DNA from 3 places in the Heyndrickxia vini genome. Region 3 is predicted to be linked to each of the others. Evidence: riboswitches for the same ligand, from Rfam matches in the RefSeq annotation. Region 3 holds a riboswitch; each other region holds the start of a gene.

Region 1 (7,940 bases), 260 kb from region 3:
ACCATTCGATAGACAGCATTATCATTAATGTTCATTTGAAACAAGCCTGTCTCATATTGACAAGTAATGTTTCCTGGACGATAAATGGTAACGGGCAATCCTTTTTTATAATATTCCTCGACCAACTTCTCTGATTCCAGTTTACTATTAGTATATAAGCTCATAATTTCGGGAGCATCTGCTATATTAGTAGCCTGCAAGAACTCATCCCAATTTCCTTCCATTGCGAGGTCTTCAGGGATCCCTAAAGTCGACACATAATGAAAACGATCATTACATAATTGTTCGGCTAGCTTTAATAAATTCTTCGTGCTATCCACGTTTGTTTTCGTGAATTCCTCTTTACTTCCAAAGTGACGCACATCTGCACCACAATGGATGATCGAATTGACTTTCTCTTGGACCCTTGCATAGTCTTCTTCAGATAATCCTAAATCGGCTTTCGTAAAGTCACCAGGTATAACAACCACTCGATCTTTTAAGTTATAGTTAATATAAAAATTCTTTGGTGCATAGTAACTAAGCGTTGATTTTAAACGTTTTAATCCTTCTTCTTTGGTTTTTGCTCTTACCAATGCAAAGACGGTTGTATTAGTATCTCTTACTAAATCGATTAAAATATGTGAACCAAGATAGCCGGTTACCCCTGTTAGAAGTACTCCTGTTTGCGAAACAGCTTTATAGTCCAAAGTTGTATGTAAGCGTTTTGGATGTTCATATAAATCTGTTTCCTTTAAATTAGTAAATACATTTTCTTCAGTTTCTACTACCTGATCTTGCCTGATCTTTTGAGCTAATGCTTCAATCGTTGGATAAGTGAAGAAATCATTGATTTTTAAGGTTGGAAAATCCTTTTTTAAGATTGATAGCGTCGCTAGAACCTTTAACGAGTGACCTCCAATTTCAAAGAAGTTCTCATCAACACCGACTGACGATAATCCGAGAACACTTTTCCATGCTTCAACAAACTTTTCCTCGACTTTATCTGAAGGCGCTTTTTTATCCTCATCAAAACTTGATTTCAGCTCGATTGGTCGTGCGGTTAACTCTTTGCGGTTAATCTTTCCGCTTGGTAATTGCGGCAGTTCCTCTAACTCTATGATATAAGAAGGAATCATATATTTAGGTACCTTTGCGGTTAAAAAGTCTAACACCGCTTTTGGCGATCCAATCACATTATCTTTTTGTTTATAGTATGCCACCAGCATTTTATCGCCGTTAACATCTGTTGCTACAATGGCGCCGTCTTCGATGAAATCTACTTGTAATAGCTTATCTTCAATTTCGCCCATTTCGACACGATAACCACGAATTTTCACTTGTGAATCTTTCCGACCAACAAATTCAATATTCCCGTCATCTAAAAGTTTCACAATATCTCCGGAACGGTATACTAAATGATCAGATAAATCGGTTTTCACGAATACTTCTGACGTTTTTTCTGGTAAATTTAGATACCCATCAGATAGACCTTCGGTTTCAATAAGCAATTCACCCGGTACACCAATTGGATTTAAATGATCCTTTTCATTTACGATATAAACGGAATAATTCTTCAATGGTTTTCCGATTGGTATATTGACTAAGTCTTCTGGTACCTTATCTGTCACAGTATAAGTGGTAGAGAGTACGGAACATTCTGTCGGCCCATACACATTAATTAATGGAATGCTTCCAAAACGATTTTGGAATAAACGAGCGGTTTCTGCTGTTAAAGCTTCTCCTCCGACACCAAAATATTTTAAGTTACGAAAAGCTTCTACATCTTTTTCTGTTGCATATAAGGAGAACTGCTTCAATGCACTCATCGGTAACATCATGGCTGACGTGATATTTTCGCGCTTAATGGCATCTGCAAATAGACTTACATCTAACCGTTCTTCCTTTGAAAGCATATATAAACATGCACCAGTGAAAATCATCGGGCAAAGCTCCAGTAACGATGCATCGAAAGTTAATGTATAAAATTGTGTTAACGTATCTTCACTCGTAATATCGTAGATTTCTAATTCGGAGTAGCCAAATGTGATAATACTTTTATGAGGAATTTTAACCCCTTTTGGCTTCCCCGTTGACCCGGAGGTATAAATAATATAAGCAATATCTGTCGCTTTCACATCTACAAGAACAGGTGTTGATGGACCAGCAATATTTTCAATGTTCATTATTTGTGCATCCTCAGGCACTACGCCATCAATGAGATGCATACTTTCACTATTTGTAAGAACGACTTTTGTATTCGCATCCTTCATAATATACGCATTTCGCTCGTTTGGGTTGTCCGGGCTTAGCGGCACATACACCGCTCCTGCCTTCATGACCCCTAACATCCCAACAATGGCCTCAATGCTTCTTTCCATATAAACTGCGATATAATCCCCTATTTTGACCCCATTCGTTACTAAATAGTTTGCGACTTGATTGGAGTAATTCTCTAATTCTCGGAAAGTGATTTTATTAAATTCATTGGAAAGTGCATATTTCTCAGGGTAATTTCTAACCGTTTTAGAGAAGATACTGTGTAAGGTTTCCCCTTTTGGAAAGTCCTTTTTATTATTATTGATGCTTTTCCATAGTACTAATTCTTCGGGTGTTAAAATTTCTAAATCAAGCACAGCCTTTTCTTTATTGTAAGTAAGGTCAAGTGCTAGAATATTGAAACTAGATAAGTAGCGTTGCTCAAAATTGGCATTAATTATTTTCTCTGCTCCAGCAAAATAGAATTTATCCCCTTCTACAACCAACTGAAATACAATATCTTCCACGTCATCGATTTGCTTATCTGTGAATATAATATGGGTTGTACTAGCCTCTACTCCGCCTTTCAAAAGAGCTTTTTGTACCATAGATGCTACTGTTTTAACTGTAGTCTCCTTAGAGAAAGAGATTTCCAATGGGTAAAACTTACCATTCCTATGTATATCTAAAGAAACCGTCTCTTCATTTGTCATGCGATGAATCCATGAAATAAAAGCTGTTACAAGCAAAACATTATCTGTATAGGGTAATTTTTTTATGGAGGTTTTATATTTATTGGAAGTTGATTTCAGTTCTTGTTTTACTGGAAAATTTAACGTATTAATCATTTCACTGATATTTTCTTTACTATTGATCTGTTTTGTCATAATCCCTCTATCCTTCAATTATTAAATGTAGATTAATAAAGATCTATCAGGTGTTCAAGATTTTCATCACGAACACCTGACCATTCACATTTATACCTATCTATCAGCCTTTAAAGTTGATACAACACTATCTAAACCTTCTGCCACTTGGCTCATATCTTTAGCTGATTGGATGATTGTTTTAAAAGTTGCTTCTTGTTCCTGAATATTTTCCGATATCGTCTCTACTGTTTCATTATTTTTATTTGCGATTACCGATAACTGTTCAAAAGTAGATGTTACTTGTTGGTTCCCTGCAGCAATTTGTTGTGTTGCCGCCGATACTTCTTGTATACGAACAGCTACCTTACCAGCAGAATGCAAGATTTCAGAGAAAACTTTCTCCGTTTCTTCTACCAATTTAACCCCTTCATCAACAAATTTTGCTTCACTTTGAATGGATTCAACTGCTTTCCCTGTTTCAATTTGAATACCGGAAATTAGTTCTTCAATCTGCTTAGCCGATTCCCTTGACTGCTCTGCAAGTTTCCTTACTTCATCAGCTACTACTGCGAATCCCTTTCCTTGTTCTCCTGCCCTTGCTGCTTCAATAGCAGCATTTAAAGCTAATAAGTTAGTTTGGTCTGCGACGTCGGTTATTAACTGAACAATCTTACTGATTTCATCTGAGCGTGTTTTCAAAGCTAAAATGCTTTCTTCCGAATTTTTTGTTGAACTACTGATATAGGCCATTTGCTCTTTCACTTTGTTGACTGATTCATTCCCTATTTGAGCTTGCTCTTCCGTTTTAACGGAAAGCTCACTAACATCTGTTGAATTACGTGCAACTGAATCAACACCAGTAGCTAATTCTTGTAATGATTGGAGAACTTCATCTGTTGCCTCCGTCTGAGTATTAAAACGTGAGGACATTTCGGTAATTTCACTTGTTATCTGTTCAATTGTCTTTCCTGACTCTTCCACTGATGAGTAAAGAGTATTCGCATGATCTGTCGTCTCACTTGATGCAGATTTCACCGAATTCAAGAGATTTCCAACCGTTTCAACCATCACATTAAATTTAACTGCTAATTGACCGAACTCACCTTTCGTCTCTTTTAATTTAATTGAATAATCTCCATTTGATACCTTTTCGACCCCTACCATCATGCCCTGAATAGGTCTAAATGCTCTGTTCATAATAAAATATTGAATCACTGATGCTACAATCAATAATCCTATTAAAATACTAATAATAATGAACGTTTCATGATGTTTACCATCGATATAAGATTTTGCTTCAAAGTCTACTCCGTAATATGCTACTACATCACCTTGTGGGTTCATGATTGGTTTTAACACCGTAATCCATGTTCCAAAAGAATCCTTATAAGGTTCGGAAGAGACTAATGACTTTGTCTCTTTCATTTTCTTAATAGCTTTGGCAATGATATCAGGTTGTGTATACATATCTCCGATGTTAAGATTTGATTTCTTGAAATCCTCCATAAGAAAAGTCGGCCCTGAAACAACACTCGTATCTGTACCATTTTTCAATTCAGTCCCAAAAATATATCCTTGAGCTACGGCAGGTTGATATTTTGCTAATTTATCAAAATGTTCGACAAGACTTTTCGAAATCTCACTATTCTCATCCTTACTTTCCATTAAGGATAAAATATCATCATTATTTAAATCTTTTGACCAAGCCTTTACCGTGTTAGTAGAATCGGTTGTTAACTTATCCATTAGAAAATTCATGTCTGAAAAATAACTAATGCTTGTAACGACAATAGCGACTACTAATGTGCTTATAACGCTTACCATCGTAAATCGCGCCTTGTATGATACATTTGCAAAACTAAAGAATTTCTTCAAAATAAACATTCCTTTCATTATTTTTTAACCTTTTCGGCTTATAGCCTAATCACTAATCTTAAGCTAATACCATACCAACTCGCGCTTCCTTCAACTATTGAAGTTTAAAAAAGGTGATACACAGACAAAAAAGCTCACCAATTAAGATTGGTGAGCTTTTAATAAATGAAGTTAAATAAAGCCATAGCTGTACATATAAACTCATTTCAAAATTCCAATCCTTCTTGGTAACCCGGCGGTCCTAGCTTAAAAGCCTTAGATCCGTAGCTTTGCGTCCTTATTTTTCAATAAGTTTGCCCTTATCAAAAGGTATTATTCTATGAAATTGTATTAGCGAGAAATCTCGTTTGTAATTTAAAGATAGGATTAATGAATAGAACTAAATCACTATTGATACGATAGGATAATTTACTCAAACAAAAGAAGTTTGATTAGAACGTTTTACCCATATCAAAATATTATACAGGGTAAAATGTTATATGTGAATAATAAATAAGGAATTACTTTGAAAATGTGAATTTTTTGTGCAAACCATTATTGACTAATCGTAAGAAATAAGCGGAGAATCTCCGGTTATACTGCAGAAATATGCTTTGTTTAGGGGATATAAGCGGAAATTTTCCGATTAAGCAAAGCAAAATTACACATTTTCATGTCTTGCGAGTCAATAGTCGGAAAACTTCCGTCTATTTTAGCTAATTTCAGTGCTATTATGCTAATTAAGGGAACTTTCTCCGCTTATTTATCAAACTCGCTTTAGCATCTAATGCATTTGTGATTTTGTAAAAAAAAGGCTTAGAGATATTTACATCTCTAAGTCTTTTTGACTGTGAATTAAACAGTGAAGTTTATGTGATTTACCGTTTTGCGACTTACAAGTGAACCCGTTATCAATATGAAGGTGTCTATCTTTTTTGTGCTACATCAATATTGTACAAATTCGTCTATACTCCCCATTAGAGCAAGTTGGTGTAAATGATCCAGGTCTTCTTGATTCAGCTATAAATCGCCCCAGGCAAACAATCTCTGGTAACCAACTATTTATGAAAAAGCTGCTGCTTTGTTTGAATCTATAGCTAGAAATCATGCTTTCTACAACGCTAACAAACGAACTCCCCTCGCCACAATTATTCCTTAATAACCTTAAACAGGCCGTATCCTATCTGAATTCTTTGGATCACCCAACCCCACATGAAACATACTGCGTTTTCGTCATTAATCTAAGTTGAACTGGCTTAACAAATGGAAAAAGCCCAGTTTTGACACTAGGCTGGGATGATTATTTCATTTTATGCTTCACAGAAACCTTCACAACATCATCCATATATTTCATTGTATTATATCCGTGAATAACCAGTCTTTTGGGAATCACTTTTTCTTTTGCATTGTCAGTGCGTAACGTCATTTTATAAACAGTTTCGAAATAACGCGGCTGCTCGACCATTTCATATGCGACAGGATTTTCATTCATATCGTATTCATTCCCGTTTTTATCGACTAGCACTCCTTGATTCTCATTTTCTATTGAACTCAGATCATTTTTATCATCACCGAAGATTTCCAAATCGAGCGACTCATATGCACGATTCTTAATTTCGGAATTGCTTACGACAACCTCAGTAGGTTGTCCAACTTTCACCTTGTCGATGGAAATTTTACTTCCTGCATATTCAAAGGTTTGAGGATATTCTTTAGAAGCATCCAATTCAATAGTTTTTTCATCTTTAAATGATAATTGGGCAGAATTGAATTGAGCGTTTACCTCTTTTGGCTTTTCTCCAAAAAGAGGGTCAAAGTTTGCCTGAAAAGTACTCCAATCAGTGTTTTGATCTAAAAAAGAAGCCCCATATAAGTCAACTTTCACTTTTTTATTATTCACTTCTAGATTATCGAGATTAAGAAACTCAACCCGTTTATCTGTCCGTTTATTATTAACAGCATAATCTAAAACCGTCGTTGTTGGGGCAATGGTTAGCTTGTCAAAGCGAACTGGAATCCCCTCGACCACTGTTTCACCGCGCAATGTATATTCGATGGACGGCCTTTTTGTTACAGGGATCTCGAAGTTCCACTTCCCTGTTTCCGCTTCTTCCATGTCCTCGAAACCCCATAAACTATTCTTATCTGAGGAATTACGAACTAATTTTAGAAGCTTTGTGATTGTAAGTTTGATAGTCCCTTTATCTTTTAGTAGTGGCTGAAGACTAATCTTTCCGTGATACACGTTCTTTTCTTTATTGTTTAAATCCGATTTTAGGTCAGGAGGATAAAATCTCATATTTGCTTCGGTATTCGTTTCAATTTCGTTCTCGACAGAAACCCCTTCACCAAAGTCTATAAAGAATTGACCATCTTCCCTTGTATCTACTATTTCATAAAAAACAAGTGTCTGAATATCATCAGCAATCGCGCTTTTAATCTTAATTTTTATCCCATTACTCTCAGCTTCCAAGTTCAGCCTTTCACCCAAGCCTTTTTGCAGGAAGGTACGCAATTCCTGATCTTCTTCTGTCCATGTATAGTAGAGGTTAGTAAATGAGCCGGTAAATATCCCGATACCGATTAGTAATGCGAAAAAACTTGCAATAGCAATCCCAATTTTTTTTCGTTTATTGTTCTTTAATTCTCTGATCTTTTCCTTTTCTAACAACCTAGCTTTGACGTTTTCCATGAAATCAGAAGGAACATGTAAGTCTTCAATGATCCTTTTAGAGTTTAAAATAGTTACCATGACCCTCTGAAAGGACGCCAGATCCTCCTGACAATCTTGGCAATTATGCATATGTACCTCAAAATCAATCTTTTTTGCTCGATCAAGATTTTTTTCTAAGTAATCAATGTAATACCTATGGTAGTCATTACATCCATTAAAGGATTGCTCATAACCCACTCCTTTTCTAAGTGACTGGATTCCGAAAAACAATAACTCTTTCAACTTTTCTATTGAAACTTGGAGAA
Region 2 (7,940 bases), 1.8 Mb from region 3:
CTTGATGAGCATCTGAAATCACTAACTTTGGAGATTGAAGACCTCGTGATTTAAGTTGTTTAAAAAAATGGCTCCAACTCTCAAAACTTTCAGCGTGATCTACACTTAGACCAAGTATTTCACGCTTTTTGTGATCCGTAATAGCTGTGGCAATATAAACAGCTTTAGAGACTACACGGTTATGTTCTCTAACTTTTATATACATTGCATCCAAAAAAACAAATGGATAGTATGTTATATTTAAAGGCCGTTTGGCCCAATCATTGACGATAGGATCAAGCTTCTGAGTAAGGGAAGAAACGAATGACTTCGAGATATTTTCGCCACAAAGTTGTTCTACTATGTGCGTAACCTTACGGGTAGAAACCCCATTGATAACCATCTCCAGCATAGAGAGAACTAAAGCCTGGTCGCACCGAGAATATTTTTCAAAAACGGAAGATGAAAACTCCCCATTTCGAGTTCTAGGCACTCTTAGTTTTATTTTACCGATACTCATGGTTAGTTCTCTTTCATAGTAGCCATTGCGGTAATCTAGACGTTCAGGAGAGCGTTCATAAGCGTCCGCATGTAAATAATCATCTCTTTCCTTTTCCATGTACTCATTTAAAACTAAAACAATCGCTGATTTAATAACTGCGTCAATATTGGAATTCAAAACAGATTCTTTTAAAAGATCCATATCTAGGTTAAACTGTAATTGGGTCATTTTATATTCCTCTTTTCATTGTTTATCGTCGTTGAAAACATTGTTTCCAAGAGGGATTAAAATGACTCTTTTCTTTTTACACAATTATATGGACTTAATCTTGTTGCCTTTCATTGTTTGGCAGCATTAAATATCATCGACGCAGTCATATCGTTTATTGGTCTAAAATTAGATTTGATACAAGAGGCAAACCCGTTAATGGGCTATATTTACAATCAACACCCATTCTTGTTCTTACTAGTGAAATTGTCGTTTTCCTTCCTATTATATAGTTTTCTTTATGCAAACAAAATACCTACAAAAAACATAGTGAAATACACGACGTATACGGCCGTTGTAGTCTATTCATTTGTTTTTTCACTTCATATATATTGGATTGTAAAAATATAAAAAGCGTTCATCTGAATGAACGCTTTTATTTATGATTATTTAATTTCCATTTATTAAATTCTAAAAACTCACGGAATTCATCTTTCGATACACCTGAATTCATTGCTTCCCGGACGAGAAGTTCCCAGTCTGAGTCAAGTTCGATTGCATCAGTCGCTTCGATTTCCTCATGTAATAAGGAATTAACGGAAATTCCTAAAACAGCAGCAATTTTTTCAAGAAATTGAACAGAAGGATTGGATTGGATATTTCGCTCAATGGAGCTTAAATATGATTTTGCAACTCCAGCCTTTTCTGCAAGTTCTGATAAAGATAATTGTTTTTGAAGTCGAAAATTTTTAATACGTTGACCAATCATACACATCTCACCTTCCTTCGATTTATTATAACATATAGCGAAGGAATTGTTTCATATTTAGAACAAAAAAAACGTGCACGATATGAACTATGTATCAATTTTTAAAATTTAACCTCCAGTTTATTTTTTGAAAAGTATTCTTTAATATCGGAAATACTCATCCCCATGTCAATTGCATCCAAAATTAAGTTCACCCATTCTTGATCTAACGACAATCCATCAACCTTTTGATTTTCCATTTTTATCCCCCTAAAATACGATAGTATTTAGGTAGTCCAGCCACCATAGCTGGGACAAAGGGTTTCTCTATGTCCCAATCCTTAGATCTGTGACTTTGCGTCCCCATTTTTCAATAGGTTTGCCCTTTTCTGATAAGAATTGCTTTCATTTTTACTATTACTTATAGTCTACTCCCTACAAATGTGAGTATATAGGATTAGAAAATAAGATACTCGTATAATTTGTCGATGTCGAAAATGCGTTTATTTGCGGCGTATGGAATAAAAAAATTGTAGAAAATCAAATAATTTTGTATTTTGATGTAAATAAAAGTCGATTAACTAGATTTTTTAGGTAGTTTTAAAGACTATTACTCATAAAAATAATACTCGAAAGTAATATATTTTGTCGAAAATCACATAAAGTTGTTGAAATGTTTTTTGAGATTATTCTGTTTATTTATAAAAACGTCTTTTTGAGAATGTCTCTAATCATCTATGGGCGGTGTATTTCTGTTGTTTAGTCAATTTAACCAATAATTCGCGTTCTTCTTTTGTTAGGGGGTTTTTCTGAACCGCTTTGGCATTTTCTCTAATTTGCTCAATATTGCTGGCACCGGTAATCACAGAAGCTACAGAACTATTCGATAAATTGTATTGTAGAGCAAGTTCAGTCATATTGCGGTTTCCCATCAATAATTTATTTTTGATTTCTTTCATTATTTCAACTAATTCATGATACGAATAATCTAAATACCCTTTGTCCGAAATCTTTTCAAAGCTTCTTTCACTTAATATCCCTTTCGCAACAGGTCCTCTAGTCACAGCACTAACAGCGTGTTCTTTTAAAAGAGGGAGTATGTCTTCCTCTGGACGACGATCTAATAAACTATATTGGACCATAACACTTACAATACTCGATTTTTGCACGTATTCACGGATGACATTTGGGCGAATGGAGGAGATGCCGTAATATCTGATTAATCCTTCCTTTTTGAGTTCTTCGAATGCTTCGATAGTTTCATCAATAGGATCCTCAATTGTGCCACCGTGCAATTGATATAAATCGATATAATCCGTCTGCAGACGGTGAAGACTATTTTTCACCGCTTCTTTAATATAAGCTTTGGAAGGATCCCAATTCCAACTTGTTTTATCATCAGTCCAGCAATTTCCTACCTTTGTTGCAATAATGACTTGATCACGAACAGATTTTAATGATTTTCCAACAATTTCTTCATTTAATCCAAAGTCATATAAATCGGCAGTATCAAAATAATTAATTCCTTCATCAATAGCTGCTTTCACAATCTCCTTTGCGGTTCGTTCATTGGTCCCTAAGGACATACAACCGAGCCCTAACTCTGATACAAATAATTCGGAAGTTCCTAATTGATTTTTATTCATGAAAAATTAGTCCTTTCTTTCACTAGTAGAACTTATTCTATCGAAAAAAAGTGCGGAAAACCACTAATTGTTACTGTCCTGTTTTTTTTATCCAATCACTAACATACTTATGCTTTTTCGCATAAAATTTAAGACTCTCTCTAATTTCCCAAGCTTTACCGCTCAAAATTACCCCTTTTGGTTGAATATAAATCTTCATTCGTATCCGCTCCTTGAAGAATTTTCGGTAGATTTTTTCGCATTTTTCTTTTTGTGTTAAAATGTATGAATAATGTCCAAGATTAGAACAGGGAGCAGATAAAATGCATAAATTCACCGAAAAAACATTGAAGACCGAAAAAATATTTGAAGGAAAAGTGGTTCATTTACAAGTTGATGAAGTTGAACTTCCAAACGGAAAAACATCAAAACGTGAAATCATTAAACATCCAGGAGCAGTTGCTGTCCTAGCTGTCACCAATCAAAATAAAATTATTTTAGTTGAACAATTTCGAAAACCAATGGATAAGGCAATAATTGAGATTCCTGCTGGTAAATTAGAGCCGGGAGAGGAGCCGATTATCACTGCAGCAAGAGAATTAGAAGAAGAAACAGGCTATGAGTGTGAAGCTTTAGAACACATCATCTCCTTTTACACAGCACCGGGATTTGCCGATGAAATATTACATCTCTATTTTGCAAAAGGGTTAAAAAAGAAAGAGCATCCAAAAAGTGCAGATGAAGACGAATTTGTGGAGTTGATGGAGGTTACCTTGGAAGAAGCAGTCAAATTAGTCGAACAACAAAAGATTTGTGATGCGAAAACAGCATATGCAATCCAATATTTACAATTAAAAGAGGCGAAAAAGAATTGAATAAGTACTTTGTTGATCTGCATATTCATATCGGACGAACAAAAACAGGGAAACCTGTTAAAATAACAGCTTCAAAAACATTGACACTTACCAATATTTTACGCGCGGCAAAACTTCCTAAAGGACTTGATTTGATAGGTGTCATTGATTGTCATTCACCTGAAGTGATTGCTGAAATTGAAGATTTACTACAAAACGGAGAACTAGTTGAAATGGAGGATGGCGGTTTTCGATTTCAAGATTCGGTCACACTCATTCCAGGGGTAGAGATTGAAGTAAATGATGAGAATTGTAAAGGACCACTCCATGTACTAGGTTATTTTCCTTCTCTTAAGAAAATAAAAGAATTTTCTAATTGGTATACAGGAAAAGTGAAAAATAATCAATTGAGCACCCAACGAATACGTGAAGATGCACGGACTTTGCAGAAAAAAATTAAAGAGTTGGATGGGATTTTTATTCCAGCTCATGTGTTTACGCCATTTAAAAGCCTTTATGGGAAAGGTGTAGAATCATCTTTAGCAGAAGTCTTAGATCCCAATTTAATTGATGCTATTGAGCTTGGTCTTAGTTCCAATACGGAAATGGCAGATCATATTGAAGAATTACATAATTATACATTTGTCAGTAATTCTGATGCACATTCACTGGCAAAAATCGCACGCGAGTACCAAGTAATGAAATTGGAGGAACCGACCTTTCTTGCATTGAAAAAAGCACTACACCATGAAGATGGTAATGAAATTGTCGCGAATTATGGATTAAATCCTTATTTAGGAAAATACCATGAAACTACTTGTGCGAAATGTTATGCGAAAAAGATTGGTGATAAATGTGAACAGTGTGGATCTACCCAGTTTACTAAAGGGGTGGCGGATCGTATTAAAGAATTAACTACGGCAATTTCGGTACCAGACCGGCCACCATATATTCACCAAGTTCCACTAGATTTCTTGCCGGGTTTAGGACCAAAAACGATGGCAAAATTACTAGATCATTTCGGAACAGAAATGAATATCCTTCATAATGTCCCGAAAAAGGAAATCGAAAAACTAGTGAAAATGGACCTAGCTGAATTAATTATCAAAGCAAGAAATGGTGACTTACAGTTATCTGCTGGTGGCGGCGGGCAGTACGGGAAAGTGTCTAAGAAATAATAAATATTTAGACACAATTTTAGTCCGCCTTGTGAAATAACGGAGGGTATTATGGAAGATAAGTATTATTTACAATTAATTAAGGAAATCGCAGTACGTTTTGATGAAGAAAAAATTCCATATCATTTTATCGATTCCACGTCATTATGGTTGCAAGATGTGGAAGTGGATCATTTGCAAACGGTATTCGTTCAAGTTCAGTGGGATCTTTTTGACACTTCCTATCAGATTTTCCATCATTTCGAGCAAATAGGCAAGGGAAGAAATGAGACATCCGCTTTTTATAAAGTAAAGTCGGAAGATTACTCGATCCATGTACATTGTGTTTTTAATACGACGATTAAAACAGATCCTTATCGAATCGAAATAATGAAGGAAAATCAATTGTTTTACTGTATATCTTTGTATAAATATCTCTATTTTGACTCAAAAAAGATCAATACGTTGGAAATAGAAGCATATTTAGCGAGAGAACAAGATAAGGTAACCAAGCAAAATGAAGTAGCATGGAATCAAAATAATTATACAGCACTTCTAAAACGTTATGGTGCACCCGAAGAAGTAGTCAAAAAAATAATTGAAAATCCGAAATGGAGACTTCATCCTTTTTATAAATATCTTGAACCTTTAGCTAATAAAAAGGTGCTTCATTTATTAGGATCAAACGGGATAAAGGGCGTGGCTATGTCATTACTTGGGGCGGATGTTACGGTAGTTGATTTTTCAAAAGAAAATAAAATGTTCGCAATGGAACTAAGTGATGCGGCAGAAACAAAGCTTTCATATGTAGTTTCAGATGTATTGTCATTACCGATTGAGGAATTTCATAATCAATTCGATATTGTTTTAATGGAGCTAGGGGTGCTTCATTACTTTATTGATTTGAATAAGTTAATGCAAAAAATTCATCAACTATTACGGAAAAAAGGTCATTTTATTTTACATGAGTTCCATCCAATTTCAACAAAACTAATTACTTCAACGGGGAAGAAACATAAAGTTACTGGCAATTATTTTGATCCAACTATTGAAAATAACCATGTTGCCTTTACAAAACATATGCCAGATGAAGAAAAAGCAAATTTACAACATGTTCTCCAACGAAAATGGACGTTAAGTGAAATAATAACCTCTACAGCACAAGCACAACTTATGATTGAAACATTAGAGGAAGAACCCAATCATAAAATTTCAGACATTGGATTGCCAAAAACATATACATTAGTTGCAAAAAAGCTGTAGCCGTTTTTAGCTACAGCTTTTATTTACAGATAAGAAAGTAAATTTTGTAGGATTAATGTTTCTAATAAATATCTGCTTTGTCTAGCAAGGCGCTTGCGCTTTTCTTATTGTCTAGCTCCAGCGCCTATCGACTAGAAAACTTCCGAACTTTTCCTTACGATAAGTCAACATCGATTCGCCTTGCAGGCTTATCGTGTTTCCTTTATCTCAGTCAAAGTCCTTCCAGTTTTTACGTCGATGAGCAAGGCGCTTGCGCTTTTCTATTTGTCTAGCTCCAGCGCCTATCGACTAGAAAACTTCCGAACTTTTCCTTACGATAAGTCAACATCGATTCGCCTTGCAGGCTTATCGTGTTTCCTTTATCTCAGTCAAAGTCCTTCCAGTTTTTACGTCGATGAGCAAGGCGCTTGCGCTTTTCTTATTGCCACTCATTCTTTAACATTGAAAAAATACATGTACTCCGAAGTGTTGTTCCATCTACGCTTGTTTCGTTATTGCGAAGAATGCCTTCTAAAGTAAATGATAAACGTTCGGCAACTTTACGCGAACGGATATTTAATGAATCACAGCGAATTTCGATTCTTTCAGCTTCTAAATGATTAAAGGCAAAACTCGTAAGCCCCTTTACTGCCTCTGTAATGTAACCATTATTCGACTGACGACTATCTTGCCAGTAACCAATTTCAAATCGTTTTGCTTCCCAATTTATTCGGTGTAAACCAGTCGATCCTATAAATACATTATCTCGTTTTCGGTAAATATGGAGTCTAAAATCATTCCGTTTAATAAATTCCGCATATGAAGTTCGTATTCCCTCCTCAATATCGTCTAACTGTTGATCTCGGTTAGCAAATGGAAGCCATTTTTTTAATTCTTCACGTGAATAATTAATTGCATCAAAAAGAATTTTTCCATCACCTGGTAAACAAGGTCGAATATATAGTCGTTCGGTTTCAATTCTATCGGGAAAATCTATTAATATTGGTTTCATTACAATCCCCCTAAAATTATTTACAAAATTATAACTCTTCAAAAAGTAAATATGCAAGAGAAAAATAATAGACAAGATAGGCATATCAAAAGAAATTGCGCATAAGGTGATAATAAGAGATTTTTTATCTAATATAGTAGGAGGAAGTAAAATGCGGAAAAACCAGTCGTTCTCTAATCCTATCATTCGTCATGTACAAGAATATTCCTCAATTTACTCATTTATCATTGTCCTTTTTTTAATGGGAGTCGTTTTTGGTGCGGTTATTGTTAATAGTTTATCTTTTGATCAGAAAGATGATCTATATTATTATTTAAATCAATTTTTCGGACAAGTATCAGATGGGAAAGTTGCTGCACCTTCTGATTTATTTCGATTAAGCTTTCTTCATAATGTTAAGTTTCTAGGATTAATGTGGATATTAGGAATATCGATTATTGGTTTACCAATTATTCTTATATTATTATTTATTAAAGGGATTGTCGTTGGATTTTCCGTTGGTTTTCTTGTAAATCAAATGGGTTGGGGGGGCTTTTTGCTTTCATTTGTAACAGTTCTTCCTCAAAACTTTTTTATTATTCCGATGTTTATTTTTATCGCAGTAATGGCTGTCG
Region 3 (7,940 bases):
GTTCCACCCTTCTGCAGCTTCCCTTCATCTAATGCTCGTTTCAATAAATATTGACCTAAGCGATCTTTGACACTGCCTCCTGGATTAAAATATTCCAGCTTTGCAAATAAACGAACATTTTTCGGAAGTGAATAAGAAGTAATTTCAACTAACGGTGTATTTCCAATCAATTCACTGATATGCTTTGCATATTTCATTGCCTATCCCTCTTTTAGCCAATCATTCATTTTATTTAAGCTTTAGGTGCAATTACTGAATCTATTATTCTACTTTTTCGCCATTTATTAACCAGACAAATGGATTTAATTTCGTGAATGAGACGGAAAAGCCATTTTGATTAAAAATATCCTGTAAAACTGAAATTGTTGTATAGTACTCTCTTTCTAAATCTTCCGCCAATCGAAGGAAGTTTTTTCGCTTTGCATCTTGAATCATTTCCATCTTGGCATTCAAAGTTGCAAATACGGTATCGGCAAAAACAATTCTCCCACCATTATTTAACAACGTACTATATTTTTTAATCGCTTTCGCTTTCTCCTCATCTGTTAAGTGATGGAAAGCGTAAGTACTCACAAAAGTATCGATAGACTCTGATATCTTTGGAAATTCTAAAAAATCCCCATCCAAAATTTTTACGTATGGTATCTTTTTGCGAGCGATCTTTCGCATCCCTTCAGAAGGCTCCATACCATATACATTTAATCCTCTATTTAATAACTTCGCCGTTAAGTTTCCTGTTCCCACACCGAACTCAACAACGGTTCCGGAAGCATGTTCGGCGACTTTCGTTAATATTTCATCATAATGGATAAACACATCTTCATATTCCGGATCATTTCCGGAAACTGTATTGTCATAAGAAAGGGACCATTCATCAAAAAGCTCATTAAATTCTCTGCCCAAACTTAATTCCCTCATTTCCTATAAAATAACTATGAATTAACTTTAGCACGGAATAGGTGAAAGTGCAATTACTTGGATAAAAAATGGGCAATCATCCATAATGGGGGTCGTTTTCACTGGAATGGGATTATTACTATTTAAAAAGATTTTTTCAAAAGAGAGGGTAAAAAATGCCGGGGACATTGTCTCTCATCCTTTTCGGAGTACTATGAAAAGTCTATCAATTGATGTTTGTGAGCTCCAAGCTGACAAAATATAAGTCATTGGACATCACAAATGCGGAATGAGTGTAGAACATAACATTAAAATAATTAAAAAACATCCTTTATTATCAGATGATATTCCAGTGCAAGGTCTAGTTATCGATCCGGAAACAGGAAAATTAGATCTTGTTGTTGATGGATATAATAACTAACTAACCATTCCCTGCCTTGTGCAGGGAAATTTCCTTTTACTACTTATCTTTAAATACAATTCCTTGCAAAATATATTCAAAATAATGTTTAATGTTGGATTTCCGCTTTTTGATTATTTGAAACATATGCAGGAGCTCGAGTAATTGTGTGCGGCTTAGATGAGTAACCAAAACATTTATGATTGTTTCAGTATTCACCTCGAATAATTCTCCATCTTTTGTTCTAATCTTTAATCCCGATAATGGAGTAATATACATTTTTAACAAACCTTTTAATTGATTTAAACTAATTCGGACACTCGTATAATCCGTCGATGTATCCGTGTTAATCGAGGGTTTTTCCATTATAATCCTCCATTCTTAATAATGTTAAATAAGAATAGAAATAAAAAAACTATTCCTAAATAAGAAATAGCCAATAAAAATCTTTTCATGACTATTCGGTGGCTCGGCGATCATCATTCCTTAGAACCTTAGACCCGTAGCTTTGCGTCCCTAACTTTCGCAAGGTTTGCCATTATCGTAGTGTTGATATTTTGAAATTTTTAATACTATTCATTTTATTACTGTCCATAAATTTTATCAACAAATATTCATATTTTTCGACATTTATACATATTTCTGTCGAAAATTATTTGATAATTTTCAATTTTTAAGACAGTTATATTACTATATACTTATATTAAAACACTGGACGAGGGACCTATCCATGAAAAAAACTGCACAAATTGTGTTAATTTCTGTTTCAATCCTATTTTCCACTGGACAAGCTGTTATTACCCAGCATTTTCAATTTAGTGACATGATTGACGCTGTTATTGCGACTGTTATTGCCTGGTTTGTTGGTTGGCAGTATGATAAACTACAATACTTTGCAACACAAAAAAGAGAAAATGAAGCTTGTTACCGAAAATTAATTGATTGGTTGCCAAATCCGCTTTTCATTCATGACAATGAAATAATTATCTACGCAAATGAAGCGGCAATTTCAATGTTGAAAGCTACATCAAAACGTCAAATCATTTCTAAATCCATATACGATTTTATTGATAAGGAATATATTGATAGAGTAATTGAAAGGGTGCACCAAGTTAAGAAGAATGGGATGCCTCTTCCTAATATTGAACACAAATTGATTCGATTTGATGGGCAAACGATATTTTTTGATGCAACATCAGTATTATTGCGATATGAAGGAAAAGATGTCATTTTATCTATTGGTAAAGATGTAACCGATCAAAAAAAGCAAACCGATTCTCTCCTTCAAAAGTCGGAAAAACTAGCCATTGTCGGTCAAATGGCTGCTGGAATTGCACACGAAATTCGTAATCCACTTACCTCTATAAAAGGGTTCATTCAATTATTCCGTTCAAATACTTATCAAAAGGAGTATTATGACCTTGTACTAACTGAACTGGATCGAATTAATATTATTTTAGGTGAATTCCTTGTCCTGGCCAAACCTTCTGTAGTCGTATTTAAAGAAAATGATGTAAGAACATTAATCGAAGATGTTGTTACATTAATCAATACACAATCAATATTAAATAATGTTCAAATAAACGTTGATATGAATGAAAGTATACCCCGAATTTCTTGCGAAGAAACCCAACTAAAACAAGTCTTAATCAATATCTTAAAAAATGCCATCGAGGCAATGCCGAATGGTGGATTGATTGAAATCAAGGTCCAGGAAAAGCAAAAAGGGAAGCTCTCAATTTGTATTATTGATCAAGGAATCGGCATTCCTAAAGATCGTATTTCTACATTAGGGGAGCCGTTTTACACTACGAAGGAAAAAGGGACAGGGCTAGGACTTATGACATGCTATAGAATCATCGAAAGCCATAACGGAACCTTTCATATATCAAGTGAACTAAATAAAGGGACGACCGTGGAGATTACAATACCAACAATCAACCAGCCATATATACCGATAATGATTCAATAAGCGAAACAACTTATACTGTTGCTTTGCTTTTCTTTTGCATATATAAAAATAAATTAGCAATCCATTTCGACAACAAGAGTACAATTATATACCCTAAAAACAAATGAAAATAATTCATTCCTTTCATTAGAACAAGAAGATCCATTGCAACAAATATCGGTTTAATAATAAAAGATAAAATTAAACTAAGTCCTATGGAGCAAAGATAATAATTTTTCTTTTCGTTAATCGACCATTGGTAAACAAGCATAAATAACACCGGGATAAGAGCAGCATCTAAACCGAAACTTACAGGTATAAACGGAATCGCTTGAAACGGATATACCCATAATGAATTCCTAACACCAATTGTATCAATATAAGTGAACCAAACATGTACATTAAAACCATAAAATCCAATTTGAAGTGCCTTTTTTCGATCGATTAAAATGAATACACAGATTAACGGTACGACAAGCATAGCCATATGTAACCAAAATTGCCATGTATGGAAGTCTGAAAATCGATGCCAGTACTCCATAAACGTGTGGACTGCATGTTCCTGGGCATTTTCTACTTTTTCTAAGGATAGTCTTTGTTCCCCAGTCAATTTCCCCATCTCCTTTTTTAATGATTTGGGTAAGTGACCATTAGTTTTACACCTATAGGAAAGATTATTCAAAATTGTATTTGAGAAACGATTAAAAGCCCTAGAATAGGGCTTTTTATTCGTTATTGATAAAACTGAATCTGTTTCGCCAGATCTATTAAAGGTTTTTCATCTATTATCGGTTGTTGGTTATAAGCATATTGGATAGTATACATAAACTGTTTAGTTACAATAAAGACTTGTGGGGATGTTTTCTCCGTGTTTTCCCATAATACGGCATGTTTATTGGAAATCTTCATTTCTTTATATCCCGATTCTTTGTTCGTTAGCTCTTTTATAATCTCATTAATTTCCTCGTCATTTGGCAGTACTCTAACTAATAAGGAATTCCCTTTATTTTTATACGGATAATCGACCATGACATCTTGTAAATTAGTAGAATTCGCCATAGAAGCATATCCAGTAATATTTGGCAGTACCTTTCGGATATCAACAGGGATTGTAGCTTCGTCTGAAATAATAAATGAGGTCCGATCATTCATTGTAAATGTATTGCCTTTCACTTCTCCGTTAGCGGGAAAAAGAGGGAAATCTATATTACCTTTAGATGCACCATGTACATTATGTACATTTTGATTATGTGGAGCTGCGCTTTGAATATCGTTACTATTATCCATTACGATGTTATACCCAAAAATAATAAATGCAAGAAGGGCTGCAACTACTGTCGATGAATAAACAAAGACCTTTTGGGTTTTTGAGCGCATATTTCTTCTAGTTAAATCTGCTGCGATTTTTTTCCGCATTTTCCTCTTTCGATCGATATTCCAACTAATTTCTGAATCCAATCTTTCCAGTGATGTATCATATATACTTTCATCAAACTGTTTTTTCATTTAAGAAAACCTCCTTTAGCATTTGTTTTTCCAATGCGGGAACGGCTCGGAATAACGTTGATTTCACTTTGCTCTCCGACCAATTTAAAATCTTAGAAGTTTCTTCAATGGAGAATCCTTTAATCTTTCGTAAAATAATCACCTCTCGGTAGGATGTCTTAATTTCACCTAATGCTTTAACCAGTTCTTGGGACGTTTCTTTTATCTGTACAATCTCCTCAGGTGATGGCTGCTTATCTTTTTTCGAGTTAAACACATCTTTAAACAGCATAATCGGCTTTCGTTTTCTCAAATCATCTAAGGTGACATTTCGTGCAATCGTGAATAGCCATGTTTTTGGGCTTGCATCTTGTTTAAACGTTTGATGTTTTGTATAGGCCTTCATAAAAGTTTCATGGGTTAGATCTTCAGCAAGTTGATAATCTTTTACCATGAGGAGAATATATTTAAAAATCGCATCACTATACCTCTCATACCATTCTTCAATTTCCATCTGTTTTGCATCAGGCAACTCAGGTCCCCCCCATCTTTTTAAAATTCTATATTTAGACGGAAATCCTTTTAAAAAGTTTTAAAAAATCTTAAAGTTTTCTAGTAGATATGGCTGGATCCGGACATAGGCACTTTTCATAATAAAGTTATCCGTATTGTGTAAAATTTACCATTCCCTAAAAATAAAAAAAACCACATTAAACGCATGCGGGACTTCCTACCATTCTCAATTATACGGAATAACTTTTTATACGTTCATTCCATGTTTTTTCACTAATAAAATAGCAGTATATATAAGTTTGTACAATATGGAATTATAAGTTAGTATACATTTAGACAAGTAGTACAATTTTAAATTCAGGTGATAAAAATGAAAAGTCGAAAACAGCATGTTATGACTGTTGCCCATCAATTATTTATTCATAAAGGGTTTCAAGCAACCTCTATTCAAGATATTTTAGAAGGAAGCAGTATTTCAAAAGGTACATTCTATAATTATTTTCCTTCGAAAAATGAACTTTTACTCGCGATTTTCGCGGATTCGTATAATGAACTTGAAAAAAAGAGAGAAAAATTATTAATTGGACAAAATCGGTCGGATATTGAAATTTTTATTAAACAAATTGAATTATAAATGGAAACGAATAAACCTGATAAACTGTATTCTCTTTTTGAAGAGGTGACTGTTTCTAAAGACGAAGATTTGAAGCAATTTTTTAAACGTACACAATATGACAATCTCATTTGGATGAATGAACGGTTAATTGATATTTTTGGGGAAGACAAAAAACCATATTTATTAGATTGTGCCGTCATGTTTACTGGGATTCTTCATCATAATTTTCATTATAATTATTTGGCGAAATTTTATTCTAATGCTTCTCCCTTACAGGTTATTCGCTACAGTGTAGAACGGTTGAAGAAAATCGTAGAAGATGTTTCAAATTCACATGCACAATTATTAGACCCCGACATTATTGAACAATGGCTTCCAGGGTTTTCGGAGAAAAAAAGAGGATATAAGGAGCGTGTCCATCAGCAGATCAAATATTTAAAAGAATTGTTGGAAATGATTGAGGATAATGAAAAAAGAAGTAAGTATAAAGAATCGCTAGACTTCATTCAAGAAGAGTTATTTATATCAAGGAAACCGAAGATTTTCTTAATTGAAAGCATACTTTTTATGATGAAAGACTATCCTTCAAAGCATTGGAAAGAAGAGATTGAAAAACTTGGCCAAATTGTTCAAGAGTACGTAAAAGAATTGTAATCATTTGTGACAATTTTGTTTCTCATTAATTTTTCATCTTCCTTTCATTCAGATGTAGGAAAATTATTTTATGATGTATTTACCAAGGACAAGCAATGCTTAATCCTTTAAATCTAGACTCTCCCCCCCTAAGAAAGTCTAGTGAACCTCCTTTTTTATATACCCGGTCTTTATTAAGACCGGGATTTTGTTTTATTAAAGGGGTTTAAGGGCTAAAATGAACCGTTCCTTTCCGCTGCAGGAGTCAAACTCCTTCCGCTCCAATCCACTCTGTGCTTTGTTAGAAACTCAATCCATTAAAAGGACTCGCGTATACTGCGGATGATTTTGTCAATGTCATTTCCTATACTAGATTCGACTGCTGCTATATAGGCTCCTTCTACTAATGGAATATTTTCTGCTATTTTTATATTTTTATAGCCTGTTAGTTCATTAGCAAGTTCTGCGTTCATCATGGCACTACCAAGGTCATATAGGAGTATGACCCCTTTTTCATTATGGACTTGCTCGATTGCTTTTACTATTTTTTCAATACTCGTACCTATTTCATTTTCGTCCGTTCCTCCGGCTGTACCAATTGGGACATTATTCACAACCTGTGCAAGAATATCTTTAATGCCCTCAACAATTTTTGAACTGTGTGAGATAAGGACAATACCAACATTATTCATTTTTATCTCCTTCTGTTATGACCTCTGCAAGTGATTGAAATAGATAATAAGAGGATGCTGAACCGGGATCAATATGTCCAATTGAACGCTCTTTTAGATAAGCCGCACGCCCTTTTTTCGCCAGTCTTTGTTTCGTTGCTTCCATTGCGAGTTTAGCTGAATGATCGATAACATCCCAATCAACATCATCGTTTTCCTGAAGGATTCTTAAAATAGGCATCCACACATCGAGGAGCGTTTTATCCCCTTCACTTGCTTTCCCGCGATGAATGATCCCTTTTATCGCATCGTCAAGGGCTCTTGTGAATTCAGCTTGACTAATTGATTCCTTTCCTTTTACGGCCATTGACATTTTTAAAAACGCCGTTCCAAAAATTGGACCTGAGGCGCCGCCAACTTTTGACATTAACGTCATTGCTACATCTTTGAAACAATCAGAAACCGTTTCATAATGGCTACTAGAAAGCTTCTTCACGACTTCTTGAAACCCTCTGGCCATATTGATTCCATGGTCACCGTCACCAATTGCTTGATCCAAAGAGGTTAAATACGTTTTATTGGTTTGAATTTTTTCATTAGCCTTTATAATCCATTTCAACGTTTTATCGACAGTGAGATTCATCAGGACACATCCTTTATTTATTTGCGGAATGCAGGTGCCAATGATTCAGCATCTAATAATTGTTTAAGTTCCTCGTCGAGTTTTAAAAGCGTAACTGAGCAACCAGCCATCTCCAATGAAGTCATATATTC

The links. A riboswitch is a leader RNA that binds a small molecule or an ion and turns the genes downstream of it on or off. The one in region 3 is predicted to bind cyclic di-GMP.
Region 1: it holds a riboswitch for cyclic di-GMP, as region 3 does, so the genes downstream of both, I5776_RS18800 (methyl-accepting chemotaxis protein) here and I5776_RS17595 (hypothetical protein) in region 3, are expected to answer to the same signal.
Region 2: it holds a riboswitch for cyclic di-GMP, as region 3 does, so the genes downstream of both, I5776_RS08760 (anti-repressor SinI family protein) here and I5776_RS17595 (hypothetical protein) in region 3, are expected to answer to the same signal.

Annotation. Positions count from the first base shown of each region.
Region 1 covers NZ_CP065425.1:3,767,037-3,774,976, forward strand. The annotation lists gene I5776_RS18795 (non-ribosomal peptide synthetase) at 1-3,125, opposite strand, end outside; gene I5776_RS18800 (methyl-accepting chemotaxis protein) at 3,222-4,982, opposite strand; cyclic di-GMP riboswitch class I at 5,206-5,290, opposite strand; gene I5776_RS18805 (hypothetical protein) at 5,897-6,058, shown strand; gene I5776_RS21840 (hypothetical protein) at 6,043-6,120, shown strand; gene I5776_RS18810 (DUF4179 domain-containing protein) at 6,262-7,940, opposite strand, start outside.
Region 2 covers NZ_CP065425.1:1,757,716-1,765,655, forward strand. The annotation lists partial or broken gene I5776_RS08745 (IS256 family transposase) at 1-709, opposite strand, end outside; gene I5776_RS08750 (DUF5658 family protein) at 827-1,099, shown strand; gene I5776_RS08755 (helix-turn-helix domain-containing protein) at 1,125-1,457, opposite strand; gene I5776_RS08760 (anti-repressor SinI family protein) at 1,559-1,696, opposite strand; cyclic di-GMP riboswitch class I at 1,724-1,830, opposite strand; gene I5776_RS08765 (aldo/keto reductase) at 2,168-3,082, opposite strand; gene mciZ (Z-ring formation inhibitor MciZ) at 3,153-3,281, opposite strand; gene I5776_RS08775 (NUDIX hydrolase) at 3,385-3,936, shown strand; gene I5776_RS08780 (endonuclease Q family protein) at 3,933-5,093, shown strand; gene I5776_RS08785 (class I SAM-dependent methyltransferase) at 5,145-6,335, shown strand; gene I5776_RS08790 (GNAT family N-acetyltransferase) at 6,754-7,326, opposite strand; gene spoIIM (stage II sporulation protein M) at 7,478-7,940, shown strand, end outside.
Region 3 covers NZ_CP065425.1:3,511,166-3,519,105, forward strand. The annotation lists gene I5776_RS17585 (PLP-dependent cysteine synthase family protein) at 1-197, opposite strand, end outside; gene I5776_RS17590 (class I SAM-dependent DNA methyltransferase) at 262-903, opposite strand; partial or broken gene I5776_RS21480 (carbonic anhydrase) at 1,067-1,318, shown strand; gene I5776_RS17595 (hypothetical protein) at 1,358-1,663, opposite strand; cyclic di-GMP riboswitch class I at 1,758-1,844, opposite strand; gene I5776_RS17600 (ATP-binding protein) at 2,028-3,269, shown strand; gene I5776_RS17605 (CBO0543 family protein) at 3,280-3,858, opposite strand; gene I5776_RS17610 (hypothetical protein) at 3,981-4,754, opposite strand; gene I5776_RS17615 (RNA polymerase sigma factor) at 4,738-5,265, opposite strand; gene I5776_RS21485 (TetR/AcrR family transcriptional regulator) at 5,617-5,880, shown strand; gene I5776_RS17620 (TetR/AcrR family transcriptional regulator) at 5,881-6,516, shown strand; gene dhaM (dihydroxyacetone kinase phosphoryl donor subunit DhaM) at 6,813-7,187, opposite strand; gene dhaL (dihydroxyacetone kinase subunit DhaL) at 7,180-7,809, opposite strand; gene dhaK (dihydroxyacetone kinase subunit DhaK) at 7,827-7,940, opposite strand, start outside.